2 regions of the Streptomyces sp. RLA131 genome follow, and region 2 is predicted to be linked to the other one. Evidence: riboswitches for the same ligand, from Rfam matches in the RefSeq annotation. Region 2 holds a riboswitch; the other holds the start of a gene.
What was found. Region 2 has a riboswitch for thiamine pyrophosphate ahead of RWE79_RS28560 (ECF transporter S component). Riboswitches for the same ligand answer to the same signal wherever they lie in the genome.
Positions count from the first base shown of each region.

Region 1: another riboswitch for thiamine pyrophosphate. It lies ahead of thiO (glycine oxidase ThiO); the one in region 2 lies ahead of RWE79_RS28560 (ECF transporter S component).

Region 1 is NZ_JBWDOQ010000002.1:2,202,233-2,209,456, forward strand. Features, by position in the region: gene thiE (thiamine phosphate synthase) at 1-431, opposite strand, end outside; gene RWE79_RS10975 (Rv2175c family DNA-binding protein) at 428-793, opposite strand; gene RWE79_RS10980 (NAD(P)/FAD-dependent oxidoreductase) at 840-2,048, opposite strand; TPP riboswitch at 2,120-2,232, shown strand; gene thiO (glycine oxidase ThiO) at 2,221-3,396, shown strand; gene thiS (sulfur carrier protein ThiS) at 3,393-3,602, shown strand; gene RWE79_RS10995 (thiazole synthase) at 3,612-4,439, shown strand; gene RWE79_RS11000 (6-phosphofructokinase) at 4,557-5,585, shown strand; gene RWE79_RS11005 (uridine kinase family protein) at 5,728-6,333, shown strand; gene RWE79_RS11010 (chorismate-binding protein) at 6,317-7,224, opposite strand, start outside.
Region 2 is NZ_JBWDOQ010000002.1:6,079,565-6,086,788, forward strand. Features, by position in the region: gene pyrH (UMP kinase) at 1-19, shown strand, start outside; gene frr (ribosome recycling factor) at 146-703, shown strand; gene RWE79_RS28550 (phosphatidate cytidylyltransferase) at 770-1,759, shown strand; gene rlmN (dual-specificity RNA methyltransferase RlmN) at 1,782-2,888, shown strand; TPP riboswitch at 2,937-3,043, shown strand; gene RWE79_RS28560 (ECF transporter S component) at 3,036-3,608, shown strand; gene RWE79_RS28565 (ABC transporter ATP-binding protein) at 3,608-4,954, shown strand; gene RWE79_RS28570 (energy-coupling factor transporter transmembrane component T family protein) at 4,951-5,688, shown strand; partial or broken gene RWE79_RS28575 (hypothetical protein) at 5,765-6,265, opposite strand; gene RWE79_RS28580 (gamma-aminobutyraldehyde dehydrogenase) at 6,336-7,224, opposite strand, start outside.

The sequences.
Region 1 (7,224 bases), 3.9 Mb from region 2:
GTCGGGGTCGGCCAGACCGGCCCGGCGCAGAAGTAGTCCGCACCGGGCTCCACGGCGGCCGCGGCCACCTCGGACCGGGTGTGGCAGGACCGTCCCACCAGCACCTGGTCGGAGGAGCCGCCGAGGATCGCGCGGGCGGCCGGCACCGGCAGGTCGCCCTGCCCCAGGTGCAGTACGTCCGCGCCGGCCGCGTGGGCGACGTCCGCCCGGTCGTTGACCGCGAGCAACTTGCCGTGCCTCGCGCAGGCGTCGGCCAGGGCCGCGAGGTGCTCCAGCTCCTCGCGGGCCTCGATGCCCTTGTCGCGCAGCTGGATGACGTCCACACCTGAGGAGAGCACCGCGTCCGCGAAGGCCGCCAGGTCGCCCTGGCGGCGGCGGGCGTCGGTGCACAGGTAGAGCCGGGCGTCGGCGAGCTGCGCGACGGCGCTCATACGGCGAGCGCCTGGGCCCGGCGCTTGACCTCGGTGCCTCGGTTCTCGCGCAGGGCCTGCGCCGGGGTGCCGGGCAGGCTGGGGTCGGGGGTGAACAGCCACTCCAGGGCCTCTTCGTCGCTGAACCCGTCGTCCTTGAGCAGGGTCAGCGTGCCGGCGAGGCCCTTCACGATCTTTCCGTCGCCGATGAAGTCGGCCGGAACCATCAGGACCCGGTTCTCACCGCGGCGCACCGCGATCAGCTGGCCTTCCTTGATCAGCGGCCGGATCCGGGTCACCTCCAGGCCGAGGCGCTCGGCGACATCGGGAAGGGTCAGCCAGGACGGTACGAGGGAGTCAAACTTTGCATCGATCTCGGTCACGTGGACAAGCCTGCCATCCCGGACCGACAGTCGGATACCGCATCGCCTAGAGAACGGCCGTCTTCAGCGGTACCGCCGGGTCGGCCGCCAGCTTGTGGTCCAGTCGGACGCCGCGCTCGATGAGCTTGCGGCCCTGGGCCAGGTCCCGGGGCCGGCCGACGGTCAGCAGGGCGGTGAGAACGCCGTCTCGCAGCCAGCAGACCGACCAGGCCGGGCCGTCCGGGTCACCGCGCAGCAGCATGGTGCCGGCGCCCGCGTGGTGCCCGGCGTACTGCAGGAAGCGGCCGAACTGCTCGGACCAGAAGTACGGCACCGGGTCGTAGCGCGCGTCGCCGTCGAGCAGGTTCGCGGCGGCCACCCGGGGGCCCTGAAGGGCGTTGTCCCAGTGGTGGATCAGCAGCCGCCGCCGGTAGCGGGCGGAGGGGAAGGACACGCAGTCCCCGACCGCGTACACGTCCGGGACGGAGGTGCGCAGCCGGTCGTCCGCCAGCACCGAACGGTCGCCCGGGTCCAGCGCCACCCCCGAGCCGGCCAGCCAGTCCGTGGCCGGGCGGGCGCCCACGCCCACCACGACGGCCGCGGCCGGCAGCCGGGTCCCGTCGGCCAGCAGGACCTCCCCCGGCCGCACTTCGGCGACGCCGGCGCCCGTACGCAGCTCCACGCCCGCCTCCGCGTACCAGTGCCGCATCCGATCGCCGATCTCGCCCGGCAGCACGCCCGCCAGCGGCCGGTCCGCCGCCTCCACCACGGTGACCGCGCAGCCCGCCTGCCGGGCCGCCGTCGCGAACTCGGCGCCGATCCAGCCCGCGCCGACCACCACCACGTCCTGCCGGGCGTCCAGGACGGCGCGCAGCGCGAGCGCGTCGTCCAGCGTGCGCAGCAGGTACTGGCCGGCGGCCGGGCCGGGCATCCGTACCGGGGCCGCCCCGGTCGCGATCACCAGCCGGTCGTACGGCACCGGGCCCTCGTCGGTGGTGACCTGACGGCCGACCGGGTCCAGGGCACGTACCCGGCGGCCGAGCAGCAGTTCCACGTCGAGTGCGGCGAAGTCGACGTCGAACGAGGCCCCTTCGGCCGCGGCGGCCCCCAGCAGGACCGCCTTCGACAGCGGTGGCCGGTCGTAGGGCGCGTGCGGCTCCTCGCCGAGCAGGGTGATCCCGCCCGTCCAGCCCTCCTCCCGCAGGGACACCGCGGTCTGGACCCCGGCCATTCCGGCCCCGACGACAAGGGCGCGCTGTGCTGTGCGGCTGCTCACGGGATCACCGTAGCGCCGGGACCGACCCGGGGGCTCGAAGCGTCGGCGGCGCCGTACTAGGGTGGCGGGGCAAACGCACTCGCGGGAGTCCGGGCGGACCGGGCTGAGAGGGCGGCTGGCCGGCCGCCGACCGTACGAACCTGATCCGGGTCATGCCGGCGAAGGGAGCAGGATGCCCACGCATCGGTATGACGTCGTGGTGGTCGGCGGCGGGATCATCGGGCTCGTGACCGCCTGGCGGGCGGCCCAGCGCGGCCTGAGCACGGCGGTGGCCGACCCGCGCCCCGGCGGCGGGGCGGCGCGGGTGGCGGCCGGGATGCTGGCGGCGGTCACCGAACTGCAGTACGGCGAGCAGACGCTGCTCGAACTCAACCTCGCCTCGGCGGCCCGCTACGCGCACTTCGCGGCCGAGCTGGGCGAGGCGACGGGGATGGACCTGGGCTACCGGCGCTGCGGCACGCTCGCGGTGGCGCTGGACGCCGACGACCGGGCGCAGCTGCGCGAACTGCACGCCTTCCAGAGCCGTCTGGGGCTGGAGTCGCAGTGGCTGAGCGGCCGGGAGTGCCGCCGTCTGGAGCCGATGCTGGCACCGGGGGTGCGGGGCGGGCTGCGGGTGGACGGCGACCACCAGATCGATCCGCGCAGGCTGGCCGAGGCGCTGCTGCGGGCGGCCGAGGGGGCGGGCGTCGCCGTCCACCGCTCGGAGGTGGCCCGGGTCGAGGTCGGGGCGGGCCGGGCGCGCGGCGTCGGGCTGCGCGACGGGACCCGGCTGGAGGCCGGGCAGACCGTGCTGGCCGCGGGGAGCCTGAGCGGCACCGTGGCGGGGGTGCCCCCGGAACTGCTGCCGCCGGTGCGCCCGGTCAAGGGCCAGGTGCTGCGACTGCGGATCCCGGCGGCGCACGCGCCGTTCCTGTCACGCACCGTACGGGCGGTGGTGCGCGGCGGCCATGTCTACCTGGTGCCGCGCGAGAACGGTGAGCTGGTGGTGGGCGCGACCAGTGAGGAGCTGGGCTGGGACACGACGGTGACCGCGGGCGGGGTGTACGAACTGCTGCGTGACGCCCATGAGCTGGTGCCGGGCATCACCGAACTGCCGCTGACCGAGACGCTGGCGGGGCTGCGCCCGGGGTCCCCGGACAACGCGCCGATGCTGGGCCCGAGCGGACTGCCCGGGCTGATGCTGGCCACCGGCCACCACCGCAACGGCGTGCTGCTCACGCCGGTCACCGGCGACATCATGGCCGAGCTGCTGACCGGCGGCGAAGTCCCGCCGCTGGCACGGCACTTCTCCCCGGCCCGCTTCCTCACCCGGCAGGCCACCCGACAGGAACAGGAACAGCCCGCATGACGCACGTGATCTCCGTGAACGGCGAGGCCCGCGAGCTTCCGGACACCGGACTCACCCTGGACCGGCTGGTGGCGACCCTGACCGCCGCGCGCTCCGGGGTGGCCGCCGCGCTCAACGAGACCGTGGTGCCGCGCGGCCAGTGGCCGGCCACCGCACTCCACGACGGGGACCGGGTCGAGGTCCTGACCGCGGTCCAGGGAGGCTGATCCGCCGCCATGGCAGACGATCCGCTGACGATCGGCGGCAGCGCCTTCGGCTCCCGCCTGATCATGGGCACCGGCGGCGCGCCCAGCCTGGAGGTCATGGAGCAGGCGCTGCTCGCCTCCGGCACCGAACTGACCACCGTCGCCATGCGGCGCCTGGACCCGACGGTGAAGGGGTCGGTGCTGTCGCTGCTGGCCGGGCACGGCATCCGGGTGCTCCCCAACACCGCCGGCTGTTTCACCGCCGGCGAGGCCGTGCTGACCGCCCGGCTGGCCCGTGAGGCCCTCGGCACGGACTGGGTGAAGCTCGAAGTGGTCGCCGACGAGCGGACCCTGCTGCCCGACACCGTCGAACTCCTCGACGCCGCCGAGATCCTGGTGGACGACGGCTTCACCGTCCTGCCGTACACCAACGACGACCCGGTCGTGGCGCGCCGGCTGGAGGACGCCGGCTGCGCCGCGATCATGCCGCTGGGCTCGCCCATCGGCTCCGGGCTGGGCATCCGCAACCCGCACAACTTCCAGCTCATCGTCGAGCGCGCGTCCGTCCCGGTGATCCTGGACGCCGGTGCCGGCACAGCCTCCGACGTGGCCCTGGCCATGGAACTGGGGTGCGCGGCCGTGATGCTGGCCTCGGCCGTGACCCGCGCCCAGGAGCCGGTGCTGATGGCGGGCGCGATGCGGCACGCCGTGGAGGCCGGCCGGCTGGCGTACCGGGCGGGCCGTATCCCGAGGCGGCTCTACGCGCAGGCGTCGTCGCCGGTGGAGGGGGTCGCGGCCTTCGACCCGGAGGCCCCCGCGTTCTCCCCCCGTACGGGTGAAATCACCGCCCGGCCGTAGCCCAACCGCCCCATGATCCCGGCCGATTCACCCGACCGCCCCTCCCTGGTGTGACGCGGATCACGCTAGCGTTGCCGCATCGTCAACCTTGTCAGCGTCGACAAAAGGGAGAGATCCATGCGGGTCGGAGTACTGACCGGCGGCGGTGACTGCCCCGGGCTCAATGCGGTCATCCGCGGCATCGTCCGCAAGGGTGCGCAGGAGTACGGCTACGACTTCATCGGCTTCAGGGACGGCTGGCGCGGCCCGCTCGAAGGGGACACGGTGCCGCTGGACATCCCGGCGGTGCGCGGCATCCTGCCGCGCGGCGGCACCATCCTCGGGTCGTCCCGCACCAACCCGCTCAAGGCGGAGAACGGCATCCGGCGGGTCAAGGACAACCTCGCCAAGTACGAGGTGGAGGCGCTGGTCGTGATCGGCGGCGAGGACACCCTCGGCGTGGCGACCACACTGGCCGACGAGTACGGCATCGCCTGCGTCGGCGTCCCCAAGACCATCGACAACGACCTGGCCGCCACCGACTACACCTTCGGTTTCGACACCGCCGTCAACATCGCGACGGAGGCCATCGACCGTCTCCACACCACCGCCGAGTCGCACATGCGCGTCCTGGTCGTCGAGGTGATGGGCCGGCACGCCGGCTGGATCGCCCTGCACTCCGGGCTGGCCGGCGGCGCCAACGTCATCCTCATCCCCGAGCAGCGCTTCGACGTCGACCAGGTCTGCGCCTGGGTCGAGAGCCGCTTCAAGATCCGTTACGCGCCCATCGTGGTGGTCGCCGAGGGCGCGATGCCCAAGGACGGCGAGGCGGTCCTCAAGGACGGCACCCTCGACTCGTTCGGCCATGTACGGCTGTCCGGGGTCGGCGAATGGCTGGCGAAGGAGATCGAGAAGCGCACCGGCAAGGAGGCCAGGACCACCGTCCTGGGCCATGTGCAGCGCGGCGGCACACCCAGCGCCTTCGACCGCTGGCTTGCCACCCGCTTCGGGCTGCACGCCATCGAGGCGGTGCGCGACCGGGACTTCGGGAAGATGGTCGCGCTGCGCGGGACGGACATCGTACGGGTGCCGCTGGCCGCCGCGACATCCCATATCAAAACGGTCGATCCCAAGCTCTACGCCGAGGCCGGCGTCTTCTTCGGGTAACCCCTTCGGTAAACACATCGTTTCCCCGGCGACCTCACAGCTTTCCCTGCTTGCCATCGGAGATCAGGCGGCCGTACATTCCCTCCACCCGGCTTGTCCGGCCGCTTCGTAATCCCCCCTTGAGCAGCTGAGGAGCGCCCGGATGACGGGTGTACTGGCGGTCGCAGGCGGCACCGCATCCGGCAAGTCCACCCTTGCCGAAGCGCTGGCGCTGCAGCACCCCGAGACCATCGCACTGGTCCATCTCGACGACTTCTACGTGCCCGCGCAGGATCCGCTGCGCGGCGTGTGGACGGTCAGTGCCAACGGCTATCCGGTCCTGGACTGGAACCATCCCGGATCGATCGACGAGGCCGCGGCCGGGGCGGCGATCGACGCCGCCCGCGCCCGGCCCGGCGTACGGCTGGTCGTGGTCGAGGGCCTGTTCGCGCTGACGATCCGCTCGGTCGCCGCCCGCGCGACCTGGCGGGTGTACGTGGACACCCCCGACGACGTACGGCTGGCGCGCAAGATCCTCCGCAAGATCGAGGTGCAGCGGCAGGACCCCCGGGTGTCGCTGCTGAACTACCTGGAGACCGGGAGGGAACGGCATGCCTCGCATGTCGCCCCCTCCCGGGCCCTGGCCGATCTCGTCATCGACGGGACGGCCTGTGAGTACGAGATGCTGGCGTCGGTGATGATGCTGATCGGCCCGGTGCTGCGCGAGCGGCCCGCCCTGGACGCCTCCGCCTTCAGCGAGACGGCGTGAGCACCCCGCCCAGCAGCTCGGCCACGATCCGGGTGCCGTCCAGGGTCAGGACCGACTCCGGGTGGAACTGGACACCGGCGAAGCCCGGCCCGCGCATGGCGTGGACGTCGCCGGTGGCCGGGTCACGGCTCAGCTCGACATGGCGCGCGGCCAGCTCCTCGGCGGTGCCGTCGTCGGCGCGCGCGGTGAAGGAGTTGTAGAAGCCGACGGTCTCGGGCCGCCCGAAGAAGTCGATGCCCTTCTGGGCGCCCTGGAACGGCTCCTCCTTGCGCACGATCTCCATGCCCAGCTCGGCCGCGATCAGCTCCTGGCCGAGGCACACCCCGAGCAGCCCGTGCGCGTGCCGCTTCACGAGGTCGGCGGTGAGCGTGCGCAGGAAGCGCATCTTCGGGTCGGTGGTGTCGGCGGGGTTGCCCGGGCCGGGACCGAGGACGACGGGGCCCTCGTGCGCGAGGGCGGCCTCGCGCAGCCCCGGCTCGTCGTAGCGGCGGACGGTCACGTCGTAGCCGCAGGAGCGCAGGACGTGCCCCAGCATCGCGGTGAAGGTGTCCTCGCCGTCGACCACCAGGGCATGGCCGCCGCCGGCCGCCGGCCGGGACTCCTCGGTCTGCATCCGCAGCCAGAACGGCGCGAGGCCGGCCCGCCGCGCGTCCAGGGCGGCCCGCACCCGGGGGTCGTCGGCCAGCCGCGGGCGGGGGCCCGCCTCGTGCCGTACCGGCGCCGGCACCACGCCGAGCGCGCTGAGCACCCCGGCGGCCTTGGCCCGGGTCTCGGCGACTTCGGCGTACGGGTTGGAGTGACGTACCAGCGTGGCCCCCACCGGCACCTTGAGCCGCCCGTCGGGCGCGATGTCGGCGGTACGGATCAGGATCGGCGAGTCCAGGGTCTGCG
Region 2 (7,224 bases):
CCAGGGCACCCGCGGCTAGACGCACGCCCGGGGCCGCCCGCCGGCTCGTTACGGGGATGGACAAGACGCTGCCGGTCGGACACCGTGCAGGAAAGACGCGCACAGGGGCGAGGCCGCCCCGCCTTCTGAAAACCAGGAGCACATGGTGATTGAAGAAACCCTCCTCGAAGCGGAGGAGAAGTTCGAGAAGGCCGTCGTGGTCGCCAAGGAGGACTTTGCCGCGATCCGTACCGGTCGTGCGCACCCGGCGATGTTCAACAAGATCGTGGCCGACTACTACGGCGCCCTGACCCCGATCAACCAGCTGGCCTCCTTCGCGGTGCCCGAGCCGCGGATGGCCGTGATCACCCCGTTCGACTCCAGCGCGCTGCGCAACATCGAGCAGGCGATCCGCGACTCCGACCTCGGCGTCAACCCGAGCAACGACGGCCGCATCATCCGCGTGGTCTTCCCGCAGCTGACGGAGGAGCGCCGCAAGGAGTACATCAAGGTCGCCCGCAGCAAGGCCGAGGACGCCCGGATCTCCATCCGCAGCGTGCGCCGCAAGGCCAAGGAGACCCTCGACAAGCTCGTCAAGGACGGCGAGAGCGGCGAGGACGAGGTGCGCCGCGCCGAGAAGGAACTCGACGACACCACGCACAAGTACGTCGCGCAGGTCGACGAACTGCTCAAGCACAAGGAAGCCGAGCTGCTCGAAGTCTGAGCCGCCCGCGCCACTCCTGCTCACCTCTCCCACCGGATCCGGAACGAAAACGCGAGGCGAATCTCCGTGAACGACTCTTCCTGGGGAGCTTCGCCACGCGCCGGCTCCTGGGGAGGCGAGAACGAAGGGGCTGCTCAGCTGAGCGGCCCCTTGTTCCGCGACGAGGCCCCCCAGCCCGCGGAGCGGCCCGCGACCCCCGAGCCGCCGTCGTCCGGGCCGGAACAGCCGGGCCGCGCCAAGAAGAACGCCGGCCGCAACCTGCGGGCGGCGATAGGGGTCGGTGTCGGCCTCGGAGCCGTGGTCATCGCCTCGCTCTTCGTCGTCAAGGCGGTGTTCGTCGGCGTCGTCGCCGCGGCTGTCGTCGTCGGCCTGTGGGAACTCACCTCCCGGCTCGCCGAGCGCAAGGAGATCCGCGCCCCCCTGGTGCCGCTCGCGGTGGGCGGCGCGGCCATGGTCGTCGCCGGCTATGCGCGCGGCGCCGAGGGCGCCTGGGTGGCCATGGCCTTCACCGCGCTCGCGGTACTGGTCTGGCGGATGACCGAGCCACCCGAGAACTACCTGCGGGACGTCACCGCCGGTGTTTTCGCGGCCTTCTACGTGCCGTTCCTGGCCACCTTCGTCTCCATGATGCTGGCCGCGGGGGACGGCGCCTGGCGGGTCTTCGTCTTCCTGATCCTCACAGTGATCAGCGACACCGGCGCGTACGCCGTCGGCTGGCGCTTCGGCACCCACCGGCTCGCCCCGCGGATCAGCCCCGGCAAGACCCGCGAGGGCCTGGTCGGTGCTGTGACCTTCGCCATGGCGGGGGGCGCGCTGTGCATGCAGTTCCTCATCGACGACGGCGTGTGGTGGCAGGGCCTGCTGCTGGGCCTGGCGGTCGCGGTCAGCGCCACCCTGGGCGACCTCGGCGAGTCCATGATCAAGCGCGATCTCGGCATCAAGGACATGGGCCACCTGCTCCCCGGCCACGGCGGAATCATGGACCGGCTCGACTCGCTGCTGCCCACGGCGCCGGTGGTGTGGCTGCTCCTGGTGGTCTTCGTGGGCACCGGCTGAGGTCTGCGACACTGGTACGACCATGCCTGCACCCGGAGAACTCACCTTTGTCACGCCGCGCGGCGCCAAGAAGCCGCCGCGGCACCTTGCCGACCTCACGCCCGCCGAGCGCCGCGAGGCGGTGGCGGAGCTCGGCGAGAAGCCGTTCCGCGCCAAGCAGCTGTCGCAGCACTACTTCGCGCGGTACGCGGACGACCCGGCCGCCTGGAGCGACATCCCGGCGGCCGCCAGGGGCAAGCTGGCCGGCGACCTGCTGCCGGAGCTGATGTCGGTGGTCCGGCACATCTCCTGCGACGAGGACACCACGCGCAAGACGCTGTGGAAGCTCTTCGACGGGACGCTGGTCGAGTCGGTGCTGATGCGCTACCCGGACCGGGTGACGATGTGCATCAGCTCGCAGGCGGGCTGCGGCATGAACTGCCCGTTCTGCGCGACGGGCCAGGCGGGCCTGACCCGCAATCTGTCCACCGCCGAGATCGTGCACCAGATCGTCGCCGGGATGCGCTCGCTGCGCGACGGCGAGATCCCCGGCGGCGCGGCCCGGCTGAGCAACATCGTCTTCATGGGCATGGGCGAGCCGCTGGCCAACTACAAGCGGGTCGTCGGCGCGATCCGCCGTCTCACGGACCCCGAGCCGGACGGGCTGGGGCTGTCGCAGCGCGGGATCACCGTCTCGACGGTCGGCCTTGTCCCGGCGATGCTCCGCTTCGCCGACGAGGGCTTCAAGTGCCGGCTCGCGGTGTCGCTGCACGCGCCCGACGACGAGCTGCGCGACACGCTGGTGCCGGTCAACACCCGCTGGAAGGTGCGCGAGGTGCTGGACGCCGCGTGGCACTACGCGGAGGTGTCCGGCCGCCGTATCTCCATCGAGTACGCGCTGATCAAGGACATCAACGACCAGGCCTGGCGGGCCGATCTGCTCGGCCGTCTGCTCAAGGGCCACCGGGTGCACGTGAACCTGATCCCGCTCAACCCGACCCCCGGGTCGAAGTGGACGGCGTCGCGGCCGGAGGACGAGCGGGCGTTCGTACGGGGCCTGGAGGCGCACGGCGTGCCGGTGACCGTGCGGGACACGCGGGGCCAGGAGATCGACGGTGCCTGCGGTCAGCTGGCGGCTTCCGAGGGCTGATCTGCGCTGCTACAGTGCGGATCGCGATCGAATGATCGTACAAGTGAACATTTCCGACAGGGGAGCGCGCACAGCGCTGAGAGTGCGGCCACGGGCCGCAGACCCTCGAACCTGATCCGGGTAATGCCGGCGAAGGGAGTCACAGACATGAGCAGCAATCGCTGGCGGACCGTCGACATCGTGGTGACCGCCGTCCTCGGCGCCGCGTTCGGCGTCATCTTCTGGGCCTGGAGCACGCTGTGGGAGGGCGCGGCCAACGCCATCCCGCTGCCCGGCCGGGCCGTGCTCTACGGCGTGTGGCTGGTCCCCGCGGTGCTGGGCCCACTGGTGATCCGCAAGCCGGGCGCGGGCATCTTCTGCGAGGTCGTGGCCGCCACCGTGGCGACCTTCTTCGGCTCGCCGTGGGGCCTGGTCACCCTGCTGTACGGAGTGCTGCAGGGCCTGGCCGGGGAGTTCGGCTTCGCGCTGAGCGCGTACCGCAGCTGGCGCTGGCCGACCGCGCTGGCCGGCGGGGCGCTCGCGGGCGCGGCGGCCGCACTGCTGGACATCGTGCTCTACTACCCGGACACCGGCGGCGGCTGGAAGGCCGCGTACGCCGCGCTGGTCGTCGTCAGCTCGGCCGTGATCGCCGGGCTCGGCAGCCTGGCGCTGACCAGGTCCCTCGCCCAGACCGGAGCGCTCGACCCGTTCCCGTCCGGGCGGGAGCGCGTCGCGGTCTGATGTCCTGCGTACGACTCCGGGGCTTCGGCCACCGGCACGCCGGGCGGCGCCGCTGGGCGCTGCGCGGCGTCGACCTGGACATCGCGCACGGCGAACGGGTCGCGCTGCTCGGCCCGTCGGGGGCCGGCAAGTCCACGCTGCTGGCCGCGCTCGCGGGGTTGCTGCCGCCGGAGTCCGGGGATCGCGAGGGCACGATCGAGGTCCGGGAGCGCGCGGGCATCGTCTTCCAGGACCCGCAGTCCCAGCTCGTCATGGCCCGGGCCGGTGACGACGTGGCCTTCGGGCTGGAGAACACCGGTACCGCGCCGGACCGCATCTGGCCGCTGGTCGACGACGCGCTGCGCAGGGTCGGGTTCCCGTACGGCAGGGACCGGTCGGTGGCCGCGCTCTCCGGTGGTGAGCAGCAACGGCTCGCGCTCGCCGGGGCGCTGGTGTCCCGGCCCGGGCTGCTGCTGCTCGACGAACCCACCGCCAACCTCGACCCCGGGGGCGCCCGCCTGGTGCGCGACGCCCTGGCCGGACTGACGGACACCACCATGATCGTCGTCGAGCACCGGGTGGCCGAACTCGTGCCGCTGCTCGACCGGGTCATCGTCCTGGAGCCCGGTGGCGGCGTCCGCGCCGACGGACCGCCGGAGCGGATCTTCGCCGACCACGGCGACGAACTGGCCGCCGACGGCGTCTGGGTGCCGGGCCGTCCCGTCGTGGTGTGCGCACCGCGCACGGCACCCGGCGAGGTACTGCTGCGCAAGGAGGCGATCGAGGTGCGGGCCGCCGAGGCGCTGGCCGTCACCGGGCCCAACGGCGCAGGCAAGACCACCCTGGCCCTCCAGCTCGGCGGCCTGCGCAAGCCGGTCGGCGGGCCGGTCACCGCGACGGCGGCCCTGGCCGGCGCCGACGCCGCGAAGCCGCCCCACAAGTGGCGGGCCCGGGCGCTGGCCGGACGGATCGGTTCGGTGTTCCAGAACCCGGCCCACCAGTTCGTGACGGCCAGGGTCCGGGACGAACTCGCCCTGGGCGGCGGCCAGGCGGGGCGGGTGGACGAGCTTCTCGTACGGCTGCGCCTGGACGCGCTCGCCGAGGCCAACCCTCATACGCTCTCCGGCGGCGAGCAGCGCCGCCTCAGCGTCGCGACCGCGCTGGCCGCCGCTCCCCGGCTGCTGATCCTGGACGAGCCGACCTTCGGCCAGGACCGGCGGACCTGGACCGAACTCGTCGCCCTGCTGGCAGGGTTGCGCGACGACGGCCACGGCATCGTCGCCGTCACCCATGACCCCGACTTCACCGTCGCGACCGGCGCCCGCGAACTGCCTCTGGCCGCCCGCCCGCTGGAGGCCGTCGGATGAACTCCGCCGCGCCGCTGGCCCGCCGTAACCCCGCCGCCAAGCTCCTGGCCGCCGCCGTCGTGACGCTGGCCCTGGTGGTCAGCCTCGATCCGGTCGCCCCCGCTGTCGCGCTCGCCGCGGAGCTGGCCGTCGTGCCGTTCTTCGGCATCCCGTACGGGGCGCTGGCGCGCCGCGCCTGGCCGCTGCTGGTCAGCGTGCTCGGGGCCGTGTTCACGCTGTTCCTCTTCGCGCAGGACCGGGAACACGTGGCCGCCTCCGCCCTGGCTCTGGCCCTGCGGCTGTTCGCCGTGGCGCTGCCGGGGATCATTGCCTTCGCGACCACCGATCCGACGGACCTCGCCGACGCCCTGGTGCAGAACGCCCGGGTGCCCGTGCGCTTCGCGATCGGCACGCTGGCGGCCTGGCGGCTGGTGCCGCTGCTGGGAGAGGAGTGGCGGCTGATCAACCTGGCCCGCCGCGCCCGCGGTGTCGACGCCGGCCGTGATCCGCTGGCCCGGCTGCGGCTCTTCGCCTCCGCCGCCTTCACGCTGCTCGTCGGTGCGATCCGGCGGGGCACCCGGCTGGCCCTGGCCATGGACGCCCGGGGGTTCGACTCCGGCGCTCCGCGCACGTTCGCCCGACGGCAGTCGTTCGGCGCTGCCGACGCCGCGCTGGTCGTGGGCGCGGTGTGCGTCGCGGCACTGTCGCTGGGGGTCAGCCTTGCGGCAGGGGCGTTCCGGCCGCTGCTGGGCTAGGCGTATCGGAGCTGGGCGTATCGGGGCTGGGCACATCGGAGCTGGGCGTTTCGTAGCTGGGCACATCGGGCCTGCGCGCATCGGGGCCGGGCAGCAGTTCCAGGCGCTTGATCATGCGCCGCAGGAGGTACAGCGGGATGATGCCGAAGACCCCGAAGGACATGTCGATCAGCGTCCACCAGTACGGGATGTGGCGGATCGGGACGCAGATCAGCGCCAGTGGGACGACCCCGACGCAGGCGATCATCGCGAACTCGACCACCCAGATGTTGCGCACGGGGTCACGGTGGACCCCGTAGAACGCGACGGCGATGACGAGGTGTGCGAACGCCAGCCAGTCCGTCCCGTACATGATGAACGGGTACTTCGCGTCCGTGGCGTCCAGGCCCTCACGGACCCGGCCGATCCACTCGCCGAGGGCGCCCGGCAGATGCATGCCGTCCACCCAGCGCACCTCGTGCACCAGGGGGAAGGCGGTCAGTCCGCTCAGCAGCAGGCAGACGACGAAGAGGGCAAGCCATGCGCGTACGCGCCGTTCGAGCGTGGCGCGTTCCTCGGAGGATCCGTGGAACTCCATGGCATGGACATTACGCCGGGCCCCCGGACGCTCGGCGTCCGGGGGCCCCGTACGTGGCTGGGTGCGTGCATCAGGCGTCGAGTGAGGTCATGACGTGTTTGATGCGGGTGTAGTCCTCGAAGCCGTAGGCGGAGAGGTCCTTGCCGTAGCCGGACTTCTTGAAGCCGCCGTGGGGCATTTCGGCGACGAGGGGGATGTGGGTGTTGATCCAGACGCAGCCGAAGTCGAGTTTTTTGGACAGGCGCATGGCGCGGCTGTGGTCTTTGGTCCAGACGGAGGAGGCCAGGGCGTAGTCGACGTCGTTGGCCCAGGTGAGGGCCTGGTCCTCGTCGGTGAATTTCTGGACGGTGATGACGGGGCCGAAGACCTCGTTCTGGATGATCTCGTCGTCCTGGTGGAGGCCGGAGACGACGGTGGGGGCGTAGAAGTAGCCCTGGTCGCCGACCTGGTGGCCGCCGGTCTCGATTTTGGCGTGGGTGGGGAGGCGGTCGATGAAGCCGGTGACCTGGGCGAGCTGGGCGGCGTTGTTGAGGGGGCCGTACAGGACGTCCTCGTCGTCGGCGGGGCCGGTTTTGGTGGCGGCGGCTGCTTTGGTCAGGGCGGTGAGGAATTCGTCGTGGATGGTGTCCTGGACCAGGACGCGGGTGGCGGCGGTGCAGTCCTGGCCGGCGTTGAAGTAGCCGGCGACGGTGATGTCCTCGACGGCTTTGGCGATGTCGGTGTCGGCGAAGACCAGGACGGGGGCTTTGCCGCCGAGTTCGAGGTGGACGCGTTTGACGTCTTTCGCGGCGGAGGTGGCGACCTGGGTGCCGGCGCGGACGGAGCCGGTGATGGAGGCCATGGCCGGGACGGGGTGTTCGATCATGGTGCGGCCGGTGTCGCGGTCGCCGCAGATGACGTTGAAGACGCCGGGGGGCAGGATGTCGCCGATGATTTCGGCGAGCAGGAGGGTGGAGGCG